2 regions of the Inmirania thermothiophila genome follow, and region 2 is predicted to be linked to the other one. Evidence: predicted binding sites of a transcription regulator. Region 2 holds the regulator's gene; the other holds the start of a gene.
The links. The regulator sigma-54, encoded in region 2, starts transcription at its own class of promoters, with help from an activator protein. The targets are predictions, from matches to a motif close to TGGCANGNTNCNTGCTT.

Region 1 (4,315 bases), on a different contig from region 2:
TACACCGTGCTCGCCGAGGGCGACGACCAGAACGACCCCATCGCCGACGCCGCCCGCGCCATCCTCGACGGCCACGTGGTGCTCTCGCGCGAGCTCGCCGACGCCGGGCACTACCCCGCCATCGACGTCGAGGCCTCGGTGAGCCGCGCCATGATGGAGATCACCGGCGCGGAGCACCAGCGTGCCGCGCGCCGCTTCCGCCAGCTCTTCAGCACCTACCGCCAGCACCGCGACCTCATCAGCGTCGGCGCCTACCAGCACGGCAGCGATCCGCGGGTGGACGAGGCCATCGACTACTATCCTCGTCTCATGGCCTTCCTGCGCCAGGACATGGGCGAGCGGGTGACCTGGGCCGAGAGCGTCGCCGCCCTCGAGGCGCTGGTGGGCGTGCGGCAGGCGGCGGCCTGAGCGGAGGGGGATGACGATGGCGGGCCGGGCGAGGCGGATGGAGCCGGTGGCGCGGGTGATGCACGAACGCGAGCGCGAGGCCGCCCGCCGCCTCGGCGAGGCCCAGGCGCGGCTTCGGGCGCGGCTTGCCGAGCGCGAGCGCCTCGAGGGCTACCGCGCCGAGTACGCCCGCAGCCTGCAGGGGGCGGCCGCCGTGAGCGGCGCGCGCCTGCGCGACTATCGCGTCTTCCTGGAGCGCATCAACCGGGCCCTCGGCGAGCTCGAGCGCGCGGTGGAGCAGGCCCGCGCGGAGGTGGAGGCCTGCCGCCGGCACTGGCTCGAGGCGCAGCGGCGCAGCCGTTCCGTGGGCCTGGCCGTGGAGCGGCTGCAGGGGCTCGAGCGGCGCGAGGAAGCGCGCCGCGAGCAGCGCGAGAGCGACGGGCACGCGGCGAGACGCCTGCGCCGCGGCTGAGACCTGGCACGGGATCTGCATCCTTCCGGGCAGGGACGAGGCGGAGGACGCCCCCATGGAACAGCTGATGCCCATCCTGGCCCCGGGTGCGGTGCCGGCGCAGCCCGCGGCCTCGCCCGCGCAGGCCGCGCCGGCGGTGGATTTCACGCGCCTGCTGGAGGCCGGCATGGCCCTGCTTGCGGGCGAGGCGCCGCCGCTTGCGGCCGCGCCGCAGGCGGCGGCGGACGGCAAGGCCTTGCCGCCCGAGGCGGCGGCGCGGCCGGCGACCGCCGGGCGGCCCGCGGTGGCGGGCGCGGTCCCGGCGGTTCCGGCGGACGGGGAGGCGGGCGCGGTGCAGGCCGCCGAGGACCGTGACGATGCGGGCGGGGCGTCGGATGCGCCGGTGCCGCCCCCGGCGCTGCCGGTGGTGCCGGATGCGCCCGCCGCCGGCGGCGCGGCGCCGGCGGCGGAGGAGGCCGCGGGGGCGGCGGCGCGGGCGCGGCCGCGGCCCGCGGAGGCGGCGCTGCCGACGCCGTCGGCTGCGGGCGAGACCGGCGGCGGCGAGGCCACGGCACGGGCCGCTGCGGTCATGGCCGCGGCGGGGGCCCCGGAGGCGGCCCCGGTGGCGGCCGGGGGGGCGAGGGGCGGCCGCGACGAGGCCGTCGCCGCGGCACCGCCTGCCTCCGCGCCGCCGCGGGACGGCCAGCCCGCCGCCCCGGAGGCCGCCGCCGCGCCGCGCGATCCGGCGCGGCCGGAGTTCGCCGACGCGCTCGCCGAGCGGGTCCAGTGGCTGGCCCGCGGCGGGCACGGCGCGGCGCGCATCCAGCTCGACCCGCCCCACCTCGGCCAGCTCGAGGTGCGGGTCTCGGTGCACAACGACCAGGTCCAGGTCCAGTTCCACGTCCAGCAGGGGGCGGCGGCGGACGCCCTCCAGGCGGCCCTGCCGCGCCTGCGCGACCTGCTCGCCGCGCAGGGCATGGCGCTCGCCCACATGGGGGTGCAGCACCAGGGGCCCGGCCAGGACGGCGGCGGCCACGCCCGTGACGGCGCCGGTGCCGGATCCGCCTGGGCCGAGCCGGACGCCCCCGCCGACGCCGCCGCACCCGTCCGCCGCGGCGACGGCCTCCTCGACGCCTACGCCTGACCCGCGCGCCGGCTTCCCGACGCGCTCGCCCGCTGGTGCGTCGGCGGGCCGGCGCATCCGCCCGCGCCGCGTTTGCAACCTCCTGAGTCTTCGGGGCTAAATGGGAAGGCGCCGTGATGGCACGGGGCTTGCTATCCCTTTGGGCAGGACGGAGGTGCGAACGATGGCCGACGAGGACGAGCTCGAGCTCTCCAGCGACGAGGAGGGCGGAAAGAAGAAGGGGAAGAAGGGGGGGCGCAAGACCCTCTTCCTGATCCTCGGGGCGGTGGTGGTGGCGGCCGCCGCCGCGGGCGGGGGCGTCTGGTTCCTGACGCGCGGCGAGGCGCCGCCGGAGCCCCCGGCGCAGGCCGAGAGCGCGCCCGAGGCGCCGGCGCCCAAGCAGGCCTTCTACATGCCCCTCGACCCCCCCTTCGTGGTCAACGTGGGCGGCAGCAACAGCAACCGCTTCCTGCAGGTGACCATCGAGGTGATGGCCCGCGACGAGAAGGTCTTCGACGACGTCAAGAAGCACATGCCGGCGATCCGCGACGCGCTGCTGCTGCTCTTCTCGAGCCAGGACATCGAGGCCCTGGGCACCATCGAGGGCAAGCAGAAGCTGCGCCAGGCGGTGCTGGCCGAGATCCAGCGCATCCTCCAGGAGGAGACGGGCAGCCCCGGCATCGAGCGGGTCTACTTCACCAGCTTCGTCACCCAGTAGCGCCATGTCGGTCAACGACCTCCTCTCCCAGGAAGAGATCGACGCCCTCCTCGCCGGGGTGAGCGAGGGCGAGGTGCCGGCCGGCGAGGGCACACCGCCGGCGGAGGGCGAGGTCCGCCCCTACGACTTCACCAGCCAGGACCGCATCGTGCGCGGCCGCCTGCCGGGGCTCGACGTGGTCAACGAGCGGCTGGCGCGGCACCTGCGCGGCAGCCTCTCGGCGCTGCTGCGCCGCCCGGTGGAGGTCAAGGCCGAGCCGGTGCAGACCCTCAAGTTCGGCGAGTACGCGCACAGCCTCTACGTGCCGAGCAGCATCAACCTGCTCGAGATCCAGCCCCTGCACGGCACGGCGATGCTGGTGCTCGATCCGAAGCTGGTCTACGTGGTGGTGGACCACTTCTTCGGCGGCGGCGGCCGCTTCGGGCCGCGCATCGAGGGGCGGGAGTTCACGGCCACGGAGCGGCGCGTGATCCAGCGCCTGGTGGACGCCGCGCTCGCCGACCTGGCGCGGGCCTGGGAGCCGGTGCTTCCGCTGCGGGTGACGCTGGCGGGCACGGAGATCAACCCGCATCTTGCGAACATCGCCATCCCCGCCGAGGTGGTGGTGGTGAGCGCCTTCCGGGTGGAGCTCGAGGGCGGGGGCGGCGGCGCCCTCCACGTGACCTTCCCCTACGCCATGCTGGAGCCGGTGCGCGAGCACCTCGACAGCGGCGTGCAGAGCGACCGCATCGAGGTGGACGAGGGCTGGGCCGAGGCCCTGCGCGAGCAGACCAAGGCGGCGCGGGTGGAGCTCGTGGGGGTGCTGGCGCAGACCGAGATCGCCCTGCGCGACGTCCTCGCCATGAAGCCCGGCGACGTCATCCCCCTCGACCCGCCGGAGCTGGTGACGCTGCACGTGGAGGGGATCCCGATGTTTCTCGGACGCTTCGGCAGCCACGAGGGCGCCAACGCCGTGCGCATCGAGCGCGTGGTGCGCCGGCCCCGCGCTGCCGGGGGAGGTGGGGCATGAGCGACGAGCAGAAGACCGGCAACGGGGCGGCGCCGGAGCCGGCGCCCATGGAGGAGCTTGCGGCGGGGCCGCAGGAGGGCGGGCGCGAGCTCGACCTCGACCTCATCCTCGACATCCCCGTGGACCTCACGGTGGAGATCGGGCGCACCCGCATGAGCATCCGCAACCTGCTGCAGCTCAACCAGGGCTCGGTGGTGGAGCTGGACCGGCTCGCGGGCGAGCCCCTGGACGTGCTGGTCAACGGCACCCTGGTGGCGCACGGGGAGGTGGTGGTGGTCAACGACAAGTTCGGGATCCGCCTCACCGACGTGGTCAGCCCCAGCGAGCGGATCCAGCGGCTGCGCTGAGGGGGGCGTGGTGCGCGCGAGGATCCTCGTGCTGCTGGCCCTGCCGCTGCCCGCGACGGCGGCGGAGGCGGCCGACCCCCTGGCGCCGCAGCAGCTTGCGCGCATCCTGGCGGGGCTGGTGCTGGTGGTGCTGGTGATCGCGGCCACCGCCTGGGGGCTTCGCCGCCTCGGCCGCGTCGGCCTCGGCGGCGGCGGCGTGCTGCGGGTGGTGGCGGCGCTGCCGGTGGGGGCGCGGGAGCGGCTCCTGCTGGTGGAAGTGGGCGGCGAGCAGATCCTGATC
Region 2 (4,315 bases):
ACGGCGAGGACATCACCCGCCGCCCGATGCACCTGCGCGCCCGCGCCGGCCTCGGCTACCTCCCCCAGGAGCCCTCGGTCTTCCGCCGCCTCACGGTGGCGGAGAACATCCTCGCCGTCCTCGAGACGCGCCGCGACCTCGACCCCCCGGCGCGGCGCTCGCGCCTGGAGGCCCTCCTCGAGGAGCTGCACATCGGCCACCTGCGCGCACAGCCGGCGCTGTCGCTCTCGGGGGGCGAGCGGCGGCGGGTCGAGATCGCCCGCGCCCTCGCCGCCGAGCCCCGCTTCATGCTCCTCGACGAGCCCTTCGCCGGAGTCGATCCGATCTCGGTCCTGGACATCCAGCGCATCATCGCCCACCTGTGCCGGCGCGGCATCGGCGTCCTCGTCACCGACCACAACGTGCGCGAGACCCTCGGCATCTGCGGCCGCGCCTACATCGTCAACGCCGGCCGCGTCATCGCCGCCGGCACCCCCGAGGAGATCCTCGCCGACGAGCAGGTCCGGCGGGTCTATCTCGGCGAGGGCTTCCGCCTCTGATCCCTGCAGCGGCAACGGGGCTCGGGTAGAATGACGGCCAAGATGAGCACCGCGGCCGCCAGCGCCAGCCCATGAAACAGACCCTGCAGCTCCGCCTCGGGCAGCACCTGACCATGACGCCGCAGCTGCAGCAGGCGATCCGCCTGCTGCAGCTCTCGACCCTGGAGCTGCAGGCCGAGATCCAGCAGGCGCTGGAGTCCAACGTGATGCTGGAGCTCGAGGAGGAGGGCGAGCAGGAGACCGAGGCGGAGGTCGCCGCCGAGGCCGCGGCGGAGGAGGCCGGCGAGCGCGAGCTCGGCGGCGACGGCGGCGAGATCCCGGACGAGCTCCCCGTCGACAGCTCCTGGGAGGACGTCTACGACGGCGCCGTCCTCTACGGCGGCGGCGGCGGCGACGAGGACGAACGGGGCCTCGAGCCCGTGAGCCACGACGGCGAGTCCCTGCGCGACCACCTCACCTGGCAGCTCGAGCTCACCCCCTTCAGCGAGCGCGACCGCCTCCTCGCCACCCTCATCATCGACGCCATCGACGAGGACGGCTACCTCGGCGCCGGGCTCGAGGAGATCGTCGCCGCGGCGGGGCCGGAGGTCACCGTCGAGGAGGCCGAGGCGGTGCTCCACCGCATCCAGCACTTCGACCCGCCGGGGGTGGGGGCTCGCAGCCTCGCCGAGTGCCTGCGCATCCAGCTCCTCGAGCTGCCGGAGGAGACACCCTGGCGCGCCCAGGCCCTGCGCCTCGTGGACGGCCACCTCGAGACCCTCGCCGCCGGCCGCCACGCCGAGCTCGCCGAGGCCCTCGGCGTCGATCTCGAGGCGCTGCGGGAGGTGGTGGCCCTGGTGCGCTCGCTCAATCCGCGCCCCGGCAGCAGCCTCCCCGGGCCGCCGCCCGAGTACATCATCCCCGACGTCATCGTGCGCAAGGAGGAAGGGGTCTGGCGGGTCGAGCTCAACCCCGAAGCGACGCCGCGCGTCCGCATCAACCCCCGCTACGCCGCCCTGGTGGGCCGGGGCGGCGCCGACGGCACCTGCCTGCGCAGCCACCTGCAGGAGGCGCGCTGGCTGATCAAGAGCCTGCGCAGCCGCAACGAGACCCTGCTCAAGGTGGCCACCTGCATCGTCGAGCGCCAGCGCGGCTTCCTCGAGCACGGCGAGATCGCCATGAAGCCGCTGATCCTGCGCGACGTGGCCGAGGCCGTCGGGATCCACGAGTCCACCGTCTCCCGCGTCACCACCCGCAAGTACATGCACACCCCGCGCGGGATCTTCGAGTTCAAGTACTTCTTCTCGAGCCAGATCGCCACCGACGACGGCGGCGCCGCCTCGGCGACGGCGATCCGCGCCCTCATCCGCAAGCTGGTGGAGGCGGAGAACCCGGCCCGACCGCTGAGCGACGCCATGATCGCCCGCCTGCTGGGCGAGCAGGGGATCCGCGTCGCCCGCCGCACCGTGGCCAAGTACCGGGAGGCCATGGCCATCCCATCGTCGAGCGAGCGCAGGCGGCTCGTCTGAGCCCCTGCCGGGACCCAGGACCCGAGCCAAGAGGAGCCGAGCATGCAGATCAACGTCACCGGCCACCACGTGGAGGTCACCGAGGCGCTGCGCAACTACGTGCTGGAGAAGTTCGAGCGCCTCGAGCGCCACTTCGACCACGTCACCAACGTGCACGTGATCCTCAGCGTGGAGAAGACGCGGCAGAAGGCGGAGGCCACCGTCCACGTCTCCGGGGCGCAGCTCTTCGCCGAGGCGGTGGAGGAGGATCTCTACGCCGCCATCGACGTCCTCGCCGACCGCCTCGACCGGCAGATCCTCAAGCACAAGGAGAAGCTCAACGGCCGCGGCCGCGGCGGCGAGCACAAGCGCGAGGGCGCGGCGCAGGCCTGAGGGCGGAAGGAGGCAACGTGCGCATCGCCGACCTGCTGAGCCCGGACCGGGTCGCCTGGGGGGTCGAGGCGGCAAGCAAGAAGCGGGCCCTCGAGACCCTGAGCCACCTCCTCGCCGACGCCGGCGGGGAGCTCGACCCGGTGCGCATCTTCGAGACGCTGCTCGGGCGCGAGCGGCTCGGCAGCACCGGCCTCGGGCACGGGGTCGCGCTGCCCCACGGGCGGCTCGGTCACGGCGCCGCCGTGGGCGCCCTCCTCACCCTGCGTCAGGGCGTGGACTTCGACGCCCTCGACGAGCAGCCGGTGGACCTCCTCTTCGGCCTCGTGGTGCCGGAGGAGGCCACCGAGGAGCACCTGCAGATCCTCGCCGAGCTGGCGCGCATGTTCTCCGACGAGGCCTTCTGCGCGCGCCTGCGCGAGGCCGGGAGCAGCGAGGCCCTGCTGCGGCTGGTGCAGGGCTGGCCGGAGGCGGCGACCGGGGCGCCATGACCCGGCGGATCACGGCCGCCCAGGTGGTGGAGCTGCTGCGCGAGCCGCTGCGGCTGACCCACATCGCCGGAAGCGACGGGCGCGACCGCATCCTCGAGCCGGCGGGACCGTCCTACACCGCGATGGCGCTCGTCGGCTACCTCAATCCCATCCGCCCGCCGCGGGTGCCGGTCCTGGGCCTGCACGAGCTGGAGCGGCTGTGCGAGGCCCCGGGCGGACCCGCGGCCTTCCTCGCCGGCGCCCTCGGCCCCGAGACCGGCTTCGCCGTGGTCGCCGACGGCTGCCCCGCCCCGGCGGTGCTGGTGGAGGCGGCCGAGGCCGGCGGAACGCCGCTGTTCGGCTCGGAGCTGCCCAGCCCCGAGCTCATCAGCCGCCTCCAGTACCACCTCGCCACGCTGCTCGCCGAGCAGGTCACCCTCCACGGGGTCTTCCTCGAGGTCCTGGGCAGCGGCGTGCTGCTCACGGGCGAGGCCGGCGTCGGCAAGAGCGAGCTCGCCCTCGAGCTCATCAGCCGCGGCCACCGCCTGGTGGCCGACGACTGCCCGGTCTTCTCCCGCGTCGCCCCGGACCTGCTCACCGGACGCAGCCCGGAGCCGGGCGAGGGCTTCCTCGAGGTCCGCGGCCTCGGCATCCTCAACGTCCGCGCCATGTACGGGGCCGACGCCGTCAAGAGCGCCCGCTACCTGCGCCTGATCGTGCACCTGCAGCCCCTCGACGCGGTCGCCCCCGAGGCCATCGACCGCCTGCGCGGCAGCGTGCGCGAGCGCGAGATCCTCGGCGTGCGCATCCCCGAGGTCACCCTCTACGTCGCCCCCGGGCGCAACCTGGCGGTGCTGGTGGAGGCCGCCGTGCGCCAGCACCTGCTCGCCCGCCAGGGCTACGACGCCGCCGCCGACCTCGCCGCGCACCAGCAGCGGCTGCTGGAACGGGGGCCGCGGTGAGGCTGGTCATCGTCAGCGGGCTGAGCGGCTCGGGCAAGAGCACGGCGCTGCACACCCTCGAGGACCTCGGCTACTACTGCGTCGACAACCTGCCGCTGGTGCTCCTGCACGACTTCGCCACCGGGATCGAGGGCCACCGCCGCGGCCGCTACCCGGGGGCCGCCGCGGGCATCGACGCCCGCAACGTCGCCGCCGACCTGCGCCGCTTCCCGGAGATCCTCGCCGGGCTGCGCGATGCCGGCGTCGACACCGAGGTGGTCTTCCTCACCGCCGGCGACGAGGCCCTCGTGCGCCGCTTCGCCGAGACCCGCCGCCCCCACCCGCTGGCCGGCCCGCGCACGGGGCTGCGCGAGGCGATCCAGCGCGAGCGCCGGCTGCTCGCGCCGGTGAGCGAGGCCGCGGATCTCTTCCTCGACACCACGGGACTCAGCATCCACCAGCTCCGCGACCTGGTGCGCGAGCGCGTC

Region 1: the regulator sigma-54 is predicted to act here: its motif matches at 2,100-2,116, upstream of EDC57_RS04195 (flagellar basal body-associated FliL family protein).

Annotation. Positions count from the first base shown of each region.
Region 1 is NZ_RJVI01000001.1:851,264-855,578, forward strand. It holds gene fliI (flagellar protein export ATPase FliI) at 1-408, shown strand, start outside; gene fliJ (flagellar export protein FliJ) at 419-859, shown strand; gene EDC57_RS04190 (flagellar hook-length control protein FliK) at 915-1,982, shown strand; gene EDC57_RS04195 (flagellar basal body-associated FliL family protein) at 2,146-2,679, shown strand; gene fliM (flagellar motor switch protein FliM) at 2,684-3,688, shown strand; partial or broken gene fliN (flagellar motor switch protein FliN) at 3,784-4,035, shown strand; gene fliO (flagellar biosynthetic protein FliO) at 4,046-4,315, shown strand, end outside.
Region 2 is NZ_RJVI01000003.1:284,050-288,364, reverse strand. It holds gene lptB (LPS export ABC transporter ATP-binding protein) at 1-539, shown strand, start outside; gene EDC57_RS12095 (RNA polymerase factor sigma-54) at 611-2,047, shown strand; gene hpf (ribosome hibernation-promoting factor, HPF/YfiA family) at 2,090-2,419, shown strand; gene ptsN (PTS IIA-like nitrogen regulatory protein PtsN) at 2,437-2,907, shown strand; gene hprK (HPr(Ser) kinase/phosphatase) at 2,904-3,848, shown strand; gene rapZ (RNase adapter RapZ) at 3,845-4,315, shown strand, end outside.